Regions from separate parts of the Ruegeria sp. CL5 genome, predicted to be linked through region 1. Evidence: riboswitches for the same ligand, from Rfam matches in the RefSeq annotation. Region 1 holds a riboswitch; each other region holds the start of a gene.
The links. Region 1 has a riboswitch for cobalamin ahead of ACR0IU_RS20190 (DUF4198 domain-containing protein). Riboswitches for the same ligand answer to the same signal wherever they lie in the genome.
Positions count from the first base shown of each region.

Region 2: it holds a riboswitch for cobalamin, as region 1 does, so the genes downstream of both, ACR0IU_RS07750 (DUF1636 family protein) here and ACR0IU_RS20190 (DUF4198 domain-containing protein) in region 1, are expected to answer to the same signal.
Region 3: it holds a riboswitch for cobalamin, as region 1 does, so the genes downstream of both, ACR0IU_RS03310 (DUF1636 domain-containing protein) here and ACR0IU_RS20190 (DUF4198 domain-containing protein) in region 1, are expected to answer to the same signal.
Region 4: it holds a riboswitch for cobalamin, as region 1 does, so the genes downstream of both, ACR0IU_RS10635 (hypothetical protein) here and ACR0IU_RS20190 (DUF4198 domain-containing protein) in region 1, are expected to answer to the same signal.

Region 1 is NZ_JBQFPS010000015.1:22,047-26,323, reverse strand. Features, by position in the region: gene ACR0IU_RS20200 (acetolactate synthase large subunit) at 1-802, shown strand, start outside; gene ACR0IU_RS20195 (aldehyde dehydrogenase family protein) at 799-2,184, shown strand; cobalamin riboswitch at 2,297-2,499, shown strand; gene ACR0IU_RS20190 (DUF4198 domain-containing protein) at 2,630-3,415, shown strand; gene cbiM (cobalt transporter CbiM) at 3,422-4,033, shown strand; gene ACR0IU_RS20180 (cobalt ABC transporter permease) at 4,030-4,277, shown strand, end outside.
Region 2 is NZ_JBQFPS010000003.1:358,954-363,230, forward strand. Features, by position in the region: gene ACR0IU_RS07735 (iron ABC transporter permease) at 1-750, opposite strand, end outside; gene ACR0IU_RS07740 (ABC transporter substrate-binding protein) at 752-1,699, opposite strand; gene ACR0IU_RS07745 (ABC transporter ATP-binding protein) at 1,716-2,501, opposite strand; gene ACR0IU_RS07750 (DUF1636 family protein) at 2,498-2,854, opposite strand; cobalamin riboswitch at 3,093-3,300, opposite strand; gene ACR0IU_RS07755 (catalase family protein) at 3,632-4,277, shown strand, end outside.
Region 3 is NZ_JBQFPS010000001.1:668,175-672,451, forward strand. Features, by position in the region: gene ACR0IU_RS03300 (glycosyltransferase family 2 protein) at 1-391, opposite strand, end outside; gene ACR0IU_RS03305 (NAD(P)-dependent oxidoreductase) at 688-1,635, opposite strand; cobalamin riboswitch at 1,781-1,983, shown strand; gene ACR0IU_RS03310 (DUF1636 domain-containing protein) at 2,069-2,449, shown strand; gene cobW (cobalamin biosynthesis protein CobW) at 2,446-3,501, shown strand; gene cobN (cobaltochelatase subunit CobN) at 3,507-4,277, shown strand, end outside.
Region 4 is NZ_JBQFPS010000005.1:137,678-141,954, forward strand. Features, by position in the region: gene ACR0IU_RS10625 (DNA polymerase III subunit gamma/tau) at 1-1,221, opposite strand, end outside; gene ACR0IU_RS10630 (protein-tyrosine phosphatase family protein) at 1,392-1,895, shown strand; gene ACR0IU_RS10635 (hypothetical protein) at 1,899-2,306, opposite strand; cobalamin riboswitch at 2,394-2,614, opposite strand; gene ACR0IU_RS10640 (alpha/beta hydrolase family protein) at 2,736-3,593, shown strand; gene rsgA (ribosome small subunit-dependent GTPase A) at 3,628-4,277, opposite strand, start outside.

The DNA.
Region 1 (4,277 bases):
TATGGAAGAGGGCGGCACCAAAGTGATCCATGTTAACTACAAGGCCGCGCAGGTTGATCAAGTTTATTTCCCTCAAGTTGAAGTGGTTGGTGATCTGGCGCAATCCATCTCCAAATTGGGTGAGTTCCTGCAAGGACCTTTGGAATTTGACCGAAGTTACTTCCAGCGGGTCAAAAACGAGACCGATCTACACACATCAGAAGGCGCTGATGATCCGCGCTTTCCGGTCATCCCCCAGCGGTTTGTAGCTGACACACGTAAAGTCATGGGGGACTGCGATATCATCGCTTTGGACAACGGTATCTACAAAATTTGGTACGCCAGAAACTACCAGGCCTATCAACCCAACACGGTTCTGCTGGACAACGCGCTTGCGACCATGGGGGCAGGCTTACCTTCGGCCATGATGGCAGCGAAGCTATATCCTGAGCGTAGGGTTATGGCCATTTGCGGTGACGGAGGGTTCATGATGAACAGCCAGGAGATTGAAACCGCCGTTCGTCTTGGCCTCAATCTTGTTGTTACTGTTCTGAATGACAGCTCGTACGGAATGATCCGTTGGAAGCAGTCGGATGCGGGGTTTGATGATTGGGGATTGGAATTTAAGAATCCTGATTTTGTGCAATACGCTAACAGCTATGGTGCTACGGGTCATCGGGTCGAAAGGACAGAAGATCTGGTGCCAACCTTTGAAAAAGCGTTTGAAGCAGGTGGTGTGCATCTGATCGACTTGCCGGTCGATTACAGTGAAAACCAACGCGTTCTCATTGATGAGCTTGCGGCGAAGGTCTGTCTGATATGAGTAATGTTGTTGAAGTTCTGAACCCGTTTGATCTTGAGAAAATCGGTAGTGTCGAGGTTAAAAGCTGGAACGATATCAATGTCATGTTGAATGTGGCACACGGTCTGCACCGTGATCGAGGCGCTTGGTTGCCTGCTTACAGGCGGATTGAGGTTCTGAAGAATACAGCTCGGATCATGTCCGGCCGCGCGGAAGACCTTGCGATGCTAATCGCCAGCGAAGGTGGCAAACCCTTGATTGACGCGCGCATCGAAGTGACGCGTGCCATTGATGGTGTCGAGCTGTGTATCCATGAGATCGGTCAGATGGCGGGTCGGGAAATACCGATGGATCTGACGGCGGCAGGATCGGGTCGGATTGCCTTTACACAGCGTGAACCTATCGGCGTAGTGGTTGCCGCAAGCGCGTTTAACCATCCGTTGAACTTGATCGTACATCAGGTGGCGCCGGCTGTGGCCACTGGATGCCCGGTCCTCGTCAAACCGGCACTTGATACACCACTGTCATGCGAAGCATTTGTCGACATCCTGTACGAGGCTGGCCTACCAAAGGAGTGGTGCCATCTGACAATTTGCCAAAATGATGTAGCTGAACGGATGATCACGGACGCGCGTGTCGGATTCTTTTCTTTCATCGGATCGGCACGTGTCGGTTGGATGCTGCGCTCGAAGCTGGCGCCGGGGACGCGATGCGCGTTGGAGCACGGCGGAGCGGCGCCAGTTATCATCGATGAGACAGCGGACATTGATGCCATGATCCCCTTGTTGACCAAGGGTGGATTTTATCATTCCGGTCAAGTTTGTGTCTCGGTTCAGCGTGTTTTTGCTCCATCAGGGATGGCGGAAACGGTCGCTCGAAAGTTGGCAGAAGCCGCCTCAGCGCTGAAGGTGGGTGATGCCCGTGACGCCAGCGTGGAATGTGGGCCACTGATCCGTCCGGGTGAAGTTGATCGAGTAGAACAATGGGTAGACGAAGCGGTTGCGGGAGGTGCCCGCGTAATGACAGGGGGTAAACGGCTGGGCCGAACGACCTATGCTCCGACTGTCCTTCTAAACCCACCCGCTGATGCGAGCGTGTCCACCTCCGAAATCTTCGGGCCGGTCGTTTGTGTTTATGAATATGATGATCTTAGTGCTGCATACGAAGCTGCAAACGCTCTTCCTTTTGCATTTCAGGCGTCGGTCTTTACCAAATCCCTGGATACAGCAATGCATGCCGTGCGGTATTTGGACGCCACGGCCGTCATGGTGAACGATCATACTGCTTTTCGGGTCGACTGGATGCCATTCGCGGGTCGCCGTCAATCAGGGTACAACACCGGCGGTATCGGCTACACCATGCATGACATGACGCAAGATAAGATGGCTGTAATACGGCTGTGAAGAAGCTGTCAGGATCGATCCGATGCTGGTCGAGCGAATGTGGGTACTCTAATTTCGCAAATGGCCCGCTTAGTGACGGAAACGATTGTTGACCGTGCTTTGCATGTTCTGGCATGAACACGCCATGTTCGGTTCCGGGGGATTCCCCTGGAAGCAATAGGGAATGTAGTGCGGTGCTCTTCGCGCCAAATCTGCAACTGCCCCCGCAACTGTAAGCGGCGAGCGCGGCTGACAATGCCACTGGGATATCCCGGGAAGGCCAGCATAGCGCTTTGACCCGCAAGTCAGGAGACCTGCCGAACACGCGCCCTCGGAAAGGGTGCTCATTGTCGGCGACGGGGTGTGCGCCTTATCCGTTTGTCTCGGTCGACGAACGGACGCGGGCCTTCCCCAAGTCAAAACCAAATATGTGCCGGGGAAGGCGCGACCTGAGAAGGACTGAGTTTTGAAGAAATTGCTTTTGGCAGCAGCAGCTGCTGCAGTGATGCCTGCGTTTGCGAGCGCTCATTTCCTAATGGAATACACAGAAAACACGATGATCGAGCGACCCGGTGATGTGCCGGTAAAGCTGATATTCTGGCACCCGTTTGAAGCTGGTCATGTGATGACGCTTGAAAAACCGGAAGAATTTTATGTGATCCACAACGGCAATAAAACCGATCTGCTGGACACATTGGAAGAAACCACATTTGACGGCCCAGACAACAGCGCCAAGGCGTTCAAAGGCTCGGTCCCGGTGAAGCGTTCGGGCGACTATGTGGTGGTGACCGTTCCTGCGCCTTACTACGAAGAATCTGAGGATATTTATATCCAGCAGATCACCAAGGCCTATCTGAACCGAAATGAACTGCCCACCGACTGGGATCAGCCGCAAGGTCTGGCAACAGAAATCCTGCCGCTTAACAAGCCCTACAACATCATTGCTGGCTCAACTTTCACGGGTCGCGTGCTGAGCGATGGCAAACCAGTTGCAGGGGTCGAGATTGAGATCGAATACATCGCCGCCGCCCCTGACCTCAAAGGCACGGGCGCCGCTGCACCGACGGTGTCACCGCTGCCAGGTGGTGCGCTGGTAGCGATTTCGGACGAGAATGGCTATTTCAGTTTTGGTGTACCCAAAGCCGGTTACTGGGGTTTCGCCGCTCTGGGCTCTGGTCCGAAAACCGAGCATGAAGGTAAAGAGCTGAGCCAGGATGCCGTGATCTGGATCCGCGCCTGGGATCTGGAGTAAACCCTTATGCACATTGTAGATGGTGCTCTTTCGAACCCTGTCGTAATCGGCGGTGCGATCGCTGCTGCAGGCGGGATTGCAATGGGGCTGAGGTCGCTGGATCTGGATCGCATTCCCACAGCGGGTGTTCTGTCAGCCAGTTTCTTCGTTGCTTCGCTGATTCATGTGCCGATTGGCCCATCTTCTGTGCATCTGATCCTGAATGGCCTGGCCGGGCTTTTGCTCGGTTGGGCCGCCTTTCCGGCTTTGTTTGTAGGGCTGCTGTTACAGGCTGTATTCTTTGGATTTGGCGGATTGACTGTGCTTGGGATAAATGCGCTGAATATTGCCCTTCCGGCGGTACTGACCTGGATGATCTTTGGCCGCCTCATCGCCCGAGGCTCGGCCATTCAGGGGGCGATTTGGGGCGGTATCGGGGGGGCGTTCTCAATCGCAGCCACAACCGCGTTTGTTGCCATTTCACTGGCGATGTCCGGTGACGCGTTCCTGCCTGCGGCCAAGCTGGTGTTTTTCGCCCATATACCGGTTATGGGCATTGAAGCCATGCTTACGGGGTTTGCCGTGATGTTGGCGCGCAAGGTGAAACCGGAACTGTTCAAAAAGGCGGTTTTAACATGAAACAACTGGTTGTTATTGCCACGCTGATGCTCACACCAATTTCGGCGCTCGCACATAAGGTCATCGCGGGGGTTTTCCCCGCTGGCGAAGCGATCGAGGGTGAGCTGGGGTTCTCCAATGGCGATATGGCAAGCGACCAGGAAGTTTTCGTCTACGGCCCCGATGGTGCTGAACTAGGTCACACCGTTACCGATGGAGACGGGTTCTTTTTGTATATCCCCACAAAACCTGTTGCGCATACCTT
Region 2 (4,277 bases), on a different contig from region 1:
TGCCAAAGCTGCCGTGAAAAACATGCTGAATCTCAATCCCTGAACAGGGACCCCAAGAGTTGCTGCGGTTAAATCCCCCGTAAGCAGCGCGTCCAACCAACGACTGCGATACAGCGAATACGTTAGGATCAGGATCAGCCCAACACAAACAAGGGGAAACGTCTCCCAGCGGGCCAAGCCCAATCCACCTAACATCCAGAAGATCACCGAGTGGGCAGCGCGGTTGTCACCCGCAAATATCAAGTAATTGGTGATGGCCGAAAACAGGAATGAAACCGCCAATCCCGCCAGGATTAGTTTCTCTGGCGCACTTGTGCGCAAACCGTGAACCAGCGCCAATACAACGCCCGACGCGATGAGCCCTCCGCAGAAGGCGGCGAGTGGCAGTGTCCAGAAACCCAGCACATCTCCGGTTACGGTGATGACAAACACCGCACCTGCGGCGGCCCCCGAAGACAAGCCAAAGAGAAAAGGGTCGGCAAGATCGTTGCGAGTCGTGGTTTGTAGGACGACGCCAACGATACCAAGTCCGGCGCCTATCACAGCGGCGAACAATGCACGGGGCAACCTGAGATCAAACACGATCCGGTGCATCGGAGACATCTCGCCGTCGTCGATACCCGTGCCACGCATAATAGCAGTAAATGTCTCAGACACCGGGATCGAGGTAGTTCCGTAAATGGTGGATACCAGCACAAGGGCGGCCAAAATAGCCGCCCCCAGCAGAAGTGTTAGGCCAAATCGGCCCATATCAGTTGAGGCCCGGATGCATCGCTTGAGCCATTTTCGAAATCGCCTCAATATTTGCGGGGCCAGGTGTCAATTCTTCGTACCGCAAGCCGATCCAACGCTCATTCTTGACGGCATCTGTCTGCGACATCACCGGATGCTCTTGCAGGAATTTGAAGGTATCTGCTGCGCCGTTGCCGGTCTGATAATCCAGCAGCACCAGGAATTCGGGGTTAGATGCGGCCACGGCTTCCCAGGAACTACGCCCCCAGCTTGTATCCATGTCATGGGTGACATTCTCACCACCCGCCGCAGCAATCATAGCATCGGGAATGGCGAACTTCCCAGCAGTGAACGGTGCATCCGCCGGACCATCCAACAAGAAAACTCGAGGTTTCGGCAGCTCGGTCGTTTGCGCTTCGATCGCAGCCAATTCGTCTTTCCATTTGCTCACTAGCGCCTCGGCCTTGTCCTCGACCTGCATAACCTTGCCAAGACGCAGAACATCGTCAAACAGCAGGTCCATGCTGGACTCGGGGCGATCCTTGTCCAAATGCACACAGCTCTCTGTCAGGATCATGGTTTTGATCCCGAAGGGTTCCAATGTGTCTGGTGTCACATCCCCACCCGGTTTCATTCCATAATACCAGCCCGCGAAAAACAAATCTGGGTCCGCTGCGACGAGGTTCTCAACAGTGGGGTATTTCGGCGCGAGCTCCGGAATGTCACCCCGCAAGGTATCGAATTCCGGGCTGGTCTTGTACCAGCCGGTGATCCCGGTGAGGCCGATGATCTTGTCCTGTAGCCCCAAAGCAAAAGCCATATCCGTCATGTTCATGTCATGCACGACCAACCGTTCCGGCAACGTCTCAAACACAAGGGGTTCGCCGCAATTGTCCACGGTGACTTCCTGCGCTGCAGCGCTGCTTGCAATGGCAGTGACCAAAGCCACGGACCAGATGTGTTTCATCAATATTCTCCTGAGTTTATGTAGAAACAGTGGTTCTTCGGATATCAAGAGCCGGTATCACGCGACCCTCATGGTGAAAGCACAGATAATCCACGCCAAAGGTTTCACGGACCCGTTCGGGCGTCAGAACTTCGGCGACCGTGCCAAATCCGGTCAGGCGCGTGGATTTCATCAAAGCAACATGTGTGGCGAATTCAGGGATCATGACCAGATCGTGCACGATCATTACCACTGTGACCCCAAGATCGGCGACCAGCGATAGCATCCGCCCCTTTGCGTCTGGGTCCAGATGATTGGTGGGTTCATCGAGAAACAGCAATGAGGGGTTTTGTGCCAAGGCGCGCGCAATATGCGCACGCTGACGCTCGCCCCCAGAAAGCTGAGCCATCCTCTTTTCTGCCAATGGAGCCAGATCAGTGAGGTCAAGTATCTGGTTCAGTTCGCATGCATGATCTTCGGCCGAGCGATCTGCGCGAATGGGAATCTGACCCAATGCCACATAATCACGCAGTGACAGACGCCCGTCAGGAAATTCCTGCTGGCTGACAACGGCTATCATGCGGGCGCGTTCTTTTGCGGATAGGTGCTTGAGGCTTTGTCCATTCATACGCACATCCCCCAATGCCAGTGCCTCGGCACCACAGAGTAGATTCAAAAGCGTTGTTTTACCTGCCCCGTTCGGACCAGCGATCGCAAGAATAGCGCCTTCGTCCAAGGCGAACGAAACGCCTTGCAACAAGATATCTCCGTTAAGCGCGTAATATTCCAGATTTTCGGCAATCAGAAAGCTTTGCTTGGTCATAGCACTTCCTCAAGCTCAATACGCGGCAGGCGTGAGAGAGTTTTTGTGAACAATGCCCGTGGCCGATCAGAGGCATTTGTCCAACCATCGCCACTGCGCAGATACTGATGGGCAAATTCAACGATCGCGTCCAAATCTTCATCTGTAGAAATGTCACCAAATAGATATTGTGCTTTGCCAAGGGACTGAAAGCCGATGGTGGTTGGCCTTTCACAACCCGCCATACAATTCACAGAGCGGATCACAAATTCCCTCGGCAATCTATGCTTCAACGCCTGGGGTACTTTGTCTGCACTTTCGCCACTTCTGCAGCTCGCGCAGACAAGAAGGATATGATCAACATTGTTCGTCATCTCGCCACCGTTTATTGCGCAATTAAAGTTTTTGCAATGTTATATCGTAACGCTTTGAGTATTCTGAACACCGCGTTGGGCACCCCGCGTCGGCGGTTCACGTTGTCGACAATGTATTGATCAGCGATTTTCGCATTTCTCACTCCGCTTGTTTCCAAGCGCAGACGGAAGCTGCCAGTCGTGTGCACACGTGTGAAACGTGTCATCAATACCTCCTTCCAGGACGCCCCGCCCCGGGTTGGTTGAACAATTGATGGCAGGTCTCCTGACTTGCGGGTCCGCGCTTGGCCAACCTTCCCGACCCTTGGGGTCAGTGGCTATTTGGCATAGCTCACCGCTTACAGTTGCGGGGGCAGTTACGGAATTGGCGCCGCGTGGCATACCTCACCGTATTCCCTTTTCATCCCTCTGACGTATCGTTGGGAACCATCTGCTGCCTGAGTGCCCGAGATCAAGAAATGCGTCAATAACTTTCTGTAAGCTTAAGTCTTCGAAGGTAAGCCAACGCAACGCTAGTGAATACGGTGCCAACCGCGTCCATTTCGAAGTCGTAAATCAATTGATCCCACCCCACCAATTATTGACCGGTATACTTCATTCTGACGCGAAAACGGCTGTTTGAGATCGAAAGGAATGAGGCAATAAGGCTGCCATAAGTCACCTCATTTGAAAGAAAAACCAAAAAGGGTTAATCTGCGGGCATTTAGAAGGGGTTGGCTGTCAGATATATTTGTAGAGGTTAATTATTGCCTGGGCTTGCTCGGGAAAGGGGGTTCGTTGACACATTATTTGCCAAACACTTCACCTGAAGACGTGGTTGACGATATCATCGACCAGAATTTTGAAGCGATCGCGAAATGGAAAAGTCGAAGGTTAAGAGCGCAACATGGGCGTAGCCATGGGTGTGTCAAAGCCACTTTCACAATCCGGGACGATCTGCCGGAAAGGTTGCGCCATGGCCTTTTCGAAAAAGCAGCAAGTTATTCTGCAGCAGTTCGCTTTTCCAACGGTGCGCATCTGGATGATCGTAAAACCGATGCCCATGGAATGGCGGTCAAACTATTTGATGTGCCGGGCACCAAACTGATCGACGTCGAGGCACTTTCACAACTCAACATCTCGCAAATCAGCGATGAGTTCGACTTTGTTCTTGTCGATCGGGACACTTTCCCCAGCTACCTTTCCGACGATTATGAACGGCTAAGCAGCCTGATCGCCACACTGCAAGCCCTACAACACGCGGCAAATAAGCGTCGCAGCTGGTCATTGAAGCTGATCGTTCGAGGGTTGGTGGCCCTGTTTCGCGCATTTGCCACACAAAAAGGCAGGCGACGCCTTCAGACTGCGAGCGATTTTGCCTCGAACTACATGCAGTCGCCATTCGAGGCGCATTTCTGGTCAACGACGCCCTATCGGCTGGGGA
Region 3 (4,277 bases), on a different contig from region 1:
TTCCGAACATACGCCAACAGATCGATATTGCATCAGCTTCACCGCTTGCCTCTACCAGTGACTGAACATTGCCTTCAGGCAAACGGATATTGATGTATTCATCCACATCCAGGCTCATGATCCAATTTGCGGACTGATAGCTTGGATGACTGCGAGATCGGGTAAAAGCCCGGTTCTGGGGCGCAGCGCGTGGTCCAACCTTGTTGCGCTCATGATGCGCCCAGCCTAAGGCCTGCATCCGATCACCGATGACATCTGTGCCATCAGAACAGTCGTTGGTATAGATCAGGATATCATTGAACCCGATTGCGCGGTTGTAAGCCACCCAATCGATCATAAATGGCCCTTCGTTCTTCATCGTCGTCACGATGAGAAAGGTCTCGTTTCCCATAAGTTAAACTCTTGCCTGTGCCATTATCGGACTATTGTTGATCTGTTTAGAATAGCCTCCGAAATTTGTCCAACGAAGCAAGTCCCAGGAATAACTGGCTACCGCACCTCGGCCCCTCGAGGGAGGGGGTCTGATGAAAATGATGGAACTCAATTTGCATTCAGCGCCAACTAATATTGAGTTAACCGCTGACTTCATCAGAACTTTCCCGCGACAATCCGAATAGCCACCTCCGAACCGCAGATAGCTGTGGCATCATCAAACGAAACTCTTCATGAACATCAGCACATTATGTTTTACCGATTCTGAGGAACCACTTCGTAACCCGGCTCTTCCGGCTCATCATCCTGCATTTCCGCGGGGAACCCCGGAGCACGGATATCCAGTCCTGTAGCTTCCTCAAGGCGTTTGATAATGTTAGGGGAAAGTTCCCGGTCACCGTAGCGAGCGATTCCGTCGTCGAAGATTTCCATCATCACCGGGTTTATCTCCAGCGGCACCCCGGCGCGGTCGGCGACCTCCTGAAACAGACCGATATCCTTTTTGACCAGATCCATGGTGAATGAAATATCGCGGGACCCATTCAGAATCACCTGGCTTTCCGTTTCGTGCACAAATGATGTGCCCGACGAAATTTTGATCGCCTCATAGGTCGTACCAAGATCCATCCCTGCAGCCTTTGCGGTCACCAAAGCCTCGGCGCAAGTGATCAGATTTGCAGTTGCCAGATAGTTTGTCAGCACCTTCAACACTGAGGCCGATCCCAGATCGCCTGTGTGCAAAACGCGGCGCCCCATCGTCGTCAGGAACGGCAGAATGCACTCAAATGTTTCCCGATCGCAGCCTGCAAAAATCGAAATATTGCCCGTAGCCGCCCGATGACATCCGCCCGATACCGGGCAATCAACTGCAGCCCCCCCACGTTCGATCACCGAAGCACCCAATCGTTTTACTTCCGCTTCGTCGGTGGTGGACATTTCCATCCAGATCTTACCGGATGTCACTTCGGACAGCATCTCCTGCATTACCGCGTCCGAGGCGGCAGGAGATGGCAGACAGGTAATCACAGCGTCACAATCACGCATCAATTGGGCGGGGCTTTCAGCTGCCTTCGCACCCTGCGCGACAAAACCGGACACAAGATCAGGGTTGAGGTCATGAACGGTCAGGTCAATCCCATTGCGCAGCAGCGAGCCCGACAATTTTCCGCCCACGTTTCCCAGCCCGATAAAGCCTACTTTCATATGACGCTCTCCCTATTCGTCTTTCGATGCACATGCCAACACGCCCGTTGACCTAAGTCATGCCGTCCAGCGACCCTCAGAGGTCGCTTTTTTGCCCCTGTACGCACAGTTGAGCGAGACTCGCTTGACAAGGGGGGTGATGCTGTCCCAAGAGCCAAGTGTTGGTGTCTGCAGCAGCAGATGAAAAGGGAATGCGTCAGCGGATTTTCCGTCAAACGCAGCCGCCCCCGCGACCGTGACCGGAGAGGGTGCCCAAGCCACTGGCGAATGCCGGGAAGGCGGGACATCCGACAGAGCACCGCTCTGACATCCGCAAGCCGGGAGACCTGCCAACGCCCGAAGATGAAACCGGACGGGGTGTTCCGGTGTGGGGCTTTAATCAGCCCACATGAAACCCCGTCCCCCACGAAGAGGATTTGGGGGGATGAGAGACATGACCGACACCACACCGGTCGAACTGCTAGTCTGCACCACCTGTCGTCGCGGCCTACCCGTCGAAGACGACGCCCAACGCCCCGGCACATTGCTGCACAAAGCGCTAGAACAGGCTGACCTGCCCGAAGGCATCACCTTGAAAGCAGTAGAATGCCTTTCAAACTGCGATGAGGGCTGTTCTATCGTGCTGCGTGGTGGACCTGATCGATGGACATTCGTCTATGAACATCTGAGCGAAACCGACCACGTCGAAACTATTGTCGAAGGTGCCACCAAGTATCTTCAAACCGAGGACGGTCTGGTCAAATGGCGTGAACGCCCAGAACACTTCCGCAAGAATTGCGCGGCCCGTATTCCCCCGATTGGAGCCCTGAAATGAGCAATCTCGAAAAACTCCCCGTCACCGTGATCACCGGCTTTCTGGGCTCGGGCAAAACGACGCTGGTCAAGCATTTGATGCAGAACCCGCAAGGCAAGCGCTTGGCTGTTGTAGTCAATGAGTTCGGCGATGTGGGTGTCGATGGCGATATCCTAAAATCCTGCGCAATCCCGGATTGCCCAGCAGAAAATATCATGGAACTGGCGAATGGCTGCATCTGCTGCACTGTGGCCGACGATTTCATTCCCACGATCGAGGCACTGATGGCGCTGGAACCGCGCCCAGATCACATCTTGATCGAAACCTCGGGCCTGGCCCTGCCTAAGCCGCTGCTTAAAGCGTTCGACTGGCCAGACATTCGCTCGAAAATCACCGTCGACGGCGTGATCGCTTTGGCCGATGCCGAAGCTGTTGCCGCTGGTCGGTTTGCACCCAATGTCGAAGCGGTAGACGCCCAGCGCCTTGCCGATGAATCGATCGACCACGAGACGCCACTATCGGAAGTGTTTGAAGATCAGATCTCCTGCGCCGACATCATCCTGCTGACCAAGCCCGATCTGGCTGGTCCCGAAGGTGTCGCCAAAGCCAAAGAGGTCATCGCGGCCGAAGCCCCTCGCCCCCTACCCGTCGTCGAAGTCGCAGAAGGTGTCGTCGACGTGCGCGTTGTCTTGGGCCTTGAAGCTGCCGCCGAGGACGACATGGAAGCGCGTCCCAGCCATCATGATGGTCATCACGATCACGAGCATGACGATTTTGAAAGCATCATCGTCGAACTGCCGGAACAGGCTGATCCGCTGGATCTGGTCACCAAGATCGAACGCCTGGCAAAGGAACTGAACATCCTGCGCGTCAAAGGCTATGCCGCGGTTCAGGGCAAGCCCATGCGCCTGCTGGTACAGGCCGTCGGCTCGCGGGTACGTCATCAGTATGACCGCCCGTGGGAACCTGGTGAAGAGCGCCGCTCGCGCCTTGTGGTCATCGCCGAGCATGATGATATCAAAGAGGCCGAAATCCGTGATATCCTTGTGGGTGTGACCGAGGCCGCCGAGTAAGATTCATGCACGTCGTCTTCCGCGAAAGCCACGGGTTAGAGGAATCCGAGACCCCAACCGATCTGGGCCAGAGCCCGGCGGACTTGGTGGTGCTGTCATTTTCTGACAGTGACCTTGGCGCTTTCGCGACGGGCTGGCATCGCGGTGGCGGGCCAGACGGGCGCATGCCAACCCTGCGGTTGGCCAACCTGACAGCTCTAAAACACCCCCTTTCTGTCGATACATATGTCGAACAGACGCTTGAGGGGGCCAAAGGCATCTTGATCCGCCTGATTGGCGGCGTGCCATATTGGTCTTACGGCTTGCAGCAGGTTCTGGCACTGGCACAGGCCAAGGGGATCGCATTGGCTGTCCTGCCTGCGGACGGGCGCGAGGATACGCGGCTGGATGAGTACTCCACCCTTCCCGTCTCAACCCTGCGGCGCTTGGCGCATCTGTGTGATACCGGCGGACAGGTTGCGGCACAGGCCGCGCTCGCGCAGATGGCACTGGCGGCGGGACTATATGCCGGTCCGGTGATGGGGGCAAAGACCATACCGGATTACGGCGCCTGGTGCCCGGATCGTGGCGTGATACCGGCGGACACAGCTTTTTCGGGCGATGCAAAACGCATTATCGTCACGTTTTACCGGGCCTACCTGACCTCTGCCGACACTGCCTCAATCGCGGCTTTGATCCGCAGTGTGCGATCGCGTGGATTCGAGGCCATTGGCCTGTTCGCCCCGTCGCTCAAAGCGCCAACCGCCGCAGACTGGTTACGTGAGACGATCGTGGCG
Region 4 (4,277 bases), on a different contig from region 1:
GCTCGCCTGGCCTGGCACTCCGATGCCCGATCCTGGCCCGCCATTGGGGGGTGGAGGTGCATCCTTTAAGCGCTTGATCAGTTCTTCCGGACTTGGCAGGTCGGCCACATGGGTCAGGCGGATCACAGCCATTTCTGCGGCCATCATGGCGTTGGGTGCAGCCGAGACCTCTTCCAGAGCTTTGAGCAGCATTTGCCACATGCGGGTCAGAACACGCATTGGCAGCGCTTCGGCCATCTGTTGGCCTCGGGCACGTTCGTCGGGTGAAACGGTTGGATCTTCGGCGGCATCAGGGGTGATTTTGACCACTGAAACCCAATGGGTGATCTCAGCCAGATCGCGGAGCACAGCCAGAGGATCAGCACCTTCTGCATATTGTCCGCTAAGTTCGGTCAAAGCACCGGCCGCATCACCGCGCAGGATCATGTCCATCAGATCCAGCACTCGACCCCGATCCGCCAGCCCGAGCATGGCGCGCACCTGATCTGCGCTGGTTTCACCCGCACCGTGCGAAATCGCCTGATCCAACAGCGAGGTTGCGTCACGGGCGGATCCTTCGGCGGCTCGGGTGATTAGCGCCAATGCGTCATCGGCGATCTGCGCATTCTCGGATTCAGCGATCTTGCGCAACAGGCCGATCATATCTTCGGGTTCGATCCGCCTCAGATCGAAACGTTGGCAGCGCGACAAAACCGTGACCGGGACCTTGCGGATCTCGGTCGTGGCGAAGATGAATTTCACATGCTCGGGTGGTTCCTCAAGCGTCTTGAGCAGCGCGTTGAAAGCGCTGGTCGATAGCATGTGGACCTCGTCGATAATGTAAATCTTGTAGCGTGCGCTGGCGGCACGGTAGCGGACACTGTCGATGATTTCACGGATGTCGTTCACACCAGTCCGGCTGGCGGCGTCCATCTCCATCACATCGACGTGGCGGCCTTCCATGATGGCGACGCAATGCTCGCACTGACCGCAGGGTTCGGTGGTGGGTTTACCTTCGCCATCAGGCCCAATGCAATTCATCCCCTTCGCGATGATCCGGGCTGTGGTTGTTTTACCGGTGCCACGGATGCCGGTCATGATAAAGGCCTGAGCGATCCGGTCCGCCTCGAACGCGTTTTTCAGTGTGCGTACCATCGCGTCCTGACCGACCAGATCGGCAAAGGTTTCAGGACGGTATTTGCGGGCAAGAACCTGGTAGGCGGGGCTTGGCGTATCGGTCATGTCTGCTCTGTCGGATTCGAGTTATGCCGCAGCGTAGAGGGCCCCGCTGTCCGCGTCCACAGCAAGCCGCGAGGATTTTCATTTTGGATTGCTGGCCGACGCGGTTAATATCGTACAGTCTAAGACCAGCCAGAAAGATTTTCTGATCAGCGTTTCGGGGGGAGCGTAGAATGGCTCAGATTGTTATCCATGCACTTCAAGTGGGCGGGGGCACGCTTGCGTTAACTTCAATGCCAGGGCGAGGAGGAGACTATTCCGGTGATCTTGATGCGGTTGCCGGATGGAAGCCCGGCCTTATTCTGTCAATGACTACCGAGGTCGAGATGATCCTTGATGGCGCCAGGGATTTTGGGGCCGATGTTCGCAGCCGCGCTTGTCGCTGGGTTCATCTGCCAGTCGAGGATTACGGTATACCCTCCGACGACATTGATATGCGCTGGGTGGATGCCAGCGAGTCTGCTCGCCACGCATTGTCGGGTGGAGGCCGAGTACTAATCCACTGCAAAGGCGGATGTGGCCGCTCTGGTATGGCTGTATTACGCTTGATGGTCGAGTGTGGAGAGCACCCGGACGAGGCATTGAAAAGGTTGCGAGCGATACGCCCATGTGCAGTTGAAACCGACGCGCAGCTGCGCTGGGCGACTGCGCCTGCCAGTGTCTTGGTAGCCGAATAGCGATCAAGCCGACGGACGGTATTCAGCCTGCGCCCGAGTACTTCCGCCCAGGGTTAACACTTCCAGCATCGCGCAAGGCGGTCGGGACAAGGTGCCTCCAGGGATGGGGTGCGAGTCCGTGCCAAACATCAGGTCTGCATAACTGTCCAGATGGTCGATCGCGACGTCTGAATCCGCATCACAGAACACTCGGGTTTCTTCGGGACCGGAGCGAAATCGGGCGGTGCACCCACTGGCGCAATGAGTCAAATCGCAGCTTCCTTCGATTCCGAATCCTGCGGTGGTCGTGGGGCCAGCTTTTCCAACCGAAGTGGCCAGTGCCCGTGCCAGTCGTGCCAAAGCGGGGCAGTTTTTCCCGGTCCGTTGGCAAATTGTTGCCGAGAATTTATGCGTGTTGGTCTTCCAGATCATTCATGCGCCCTCCGCGCAGGGCAGGGGCATCAATCAGGAGGGACAGCATGCATGCGGTCTTGCCCTGCCCGGACACCCCGCCCGAGTTTCAGTTTCGATTTGATGGCAGGTCTCCTGACTTGCGGGTCATTGCTTTGCCGACCTTCCCGACCTTCAAGGCCAGTGGCATTTCGTCATCGCTCTCCGCTTACAGTTGCGGGGGCAGTCTCGGACTGGGTTCGTTCCGGTTTTATCCGGGCAGAACCGCACCGTGTTCCCTTTTCATCCCGGCCCGGTTGGGCGCGAGAACCATCACGTCATCGCTAGCGGTACAATCGTTCGGGAGTCAAGAAGATTGATGATGGCATGTGACGCACGGTCCAGCCACGTCAACCTTGACTCGGCGCGCCTTGGGTGAACTGATCGGTTCAGTTGATTTCAGAGGGCACCATGTTGGACACACAGGAAGCGGTTGTCACCGAGGACATTCAGTTTCAGTCCGGCCCGGCAATACTGTCGGCACGGCTCTATCACCCTGTCGCAGAACCGGACAAAGTTGTTGTGATCAACGGTGCAACCGGTGTGCCCAGAGATTACTACCGGCATTTCGCAAGATGGCTCGCAGAAGCGCACGGAATGGCCTGCCTAACCTATGACTACAGGGATTTTGGTCACTCTCTGACAGGCTCACAAAAGCAATCGCGTGTCACCATGGCGGATTGGGCGCTGATCGACATACCGGCTGCACGGACCGAAATGCGGCGGAGGTTTCCACAGGCTAAGCTTTGGAGTATTGGGCATTCTTTGGGCGGGATGTTTGGTCCGATCCAACCCGATATCGATCAGATCGACAGGATGATCTGTGTCTGTTCCGGTCTGGTAACGCTGAAGGATCATCCTTGGCCTTACCGCGCTTTGGCGACGTTGTTCTGGTACGGTCATGCGCCCCTGGCGGTACTTGCGCTCGGGTATTTGCCCGGAAAGGCTTTGGGTTTTGGAACAAATCTGCCATCCCGAGTTTACTGGCAATGGCGCAAATGGTGCACAGCGCCCCAAAGTTATGTACCCGAAATCGGAGACACCTTGCCGGCAAACCGCTGGGCCGACATGGGCAGGCAAGTTGACATATTCGCCTTTGAGGATGATCAGGTTGTGCCCCCCCAGGCGGTTTGGCGGCTTGCCGATCTCTATGGTTCAGGTGCGCGGCGCCATCTGCTTTCGGCAAATGAATTCGGGTTATCCGAAGTCGGCCATATCGGCGCGTTTGCCCGGCGAAACGCTGCCGTTTGGCCCCGGTTGATCTCCTGAAAAGCTAGGCACCGGTAACCGGTGCCCAGAAAGGTCAAAGTCCCTTGCGGGATTTTTTCTCGTGCATCACGCTGCGCACCATTTTTCCAAACGCTTTATCGCGTGCGCGTGCCTGCGCCACCGAAGCCGAATTGTGCTGATCTTCGCGACGCAGCTTGCGCCATCGGTCCAGCCGTGCGGGATCAAGTGCCCCGGTTTCGATTGCAGCCTGTATCGCACAGCCGGGCTCGGTGTCGTGCTGACAATCTGAGAATCGACAGTTCAGGCTCAGGTCAGAGATGTCCGAGAATACCTCGTCCACACCCTCTTGCGCGTCCAACAGGCGTAACGCACGCATGCCGGGTGTATCGACTAACCAACCTCCGTTGCTCATTCGATGTAACGCACGTGCTGTTGTTGTGTGCCTGCCACGCGCATCATCTTCGCGAATGCCTGCGGTGGCTTGATCCTGTCCAGTCATCCCGTTGGCGAGTGTCGTCTTGCCAACGCCAGACGATCCGACCAGGGCGCTGGTCTGCCCCTTCGGGCACCACGACAGGACCTGTTCGATATCGGACTGATCCAAGGCATTTACGGCCAAAACTGTCAAAAACGGGGCCAGTGACTGGGCCTGTTCGACATAAGCAATTGCGTTGTCGCAGGTGTCCGACTTGGTCAGAACGATCACCGGATAGCTGCCTGCCT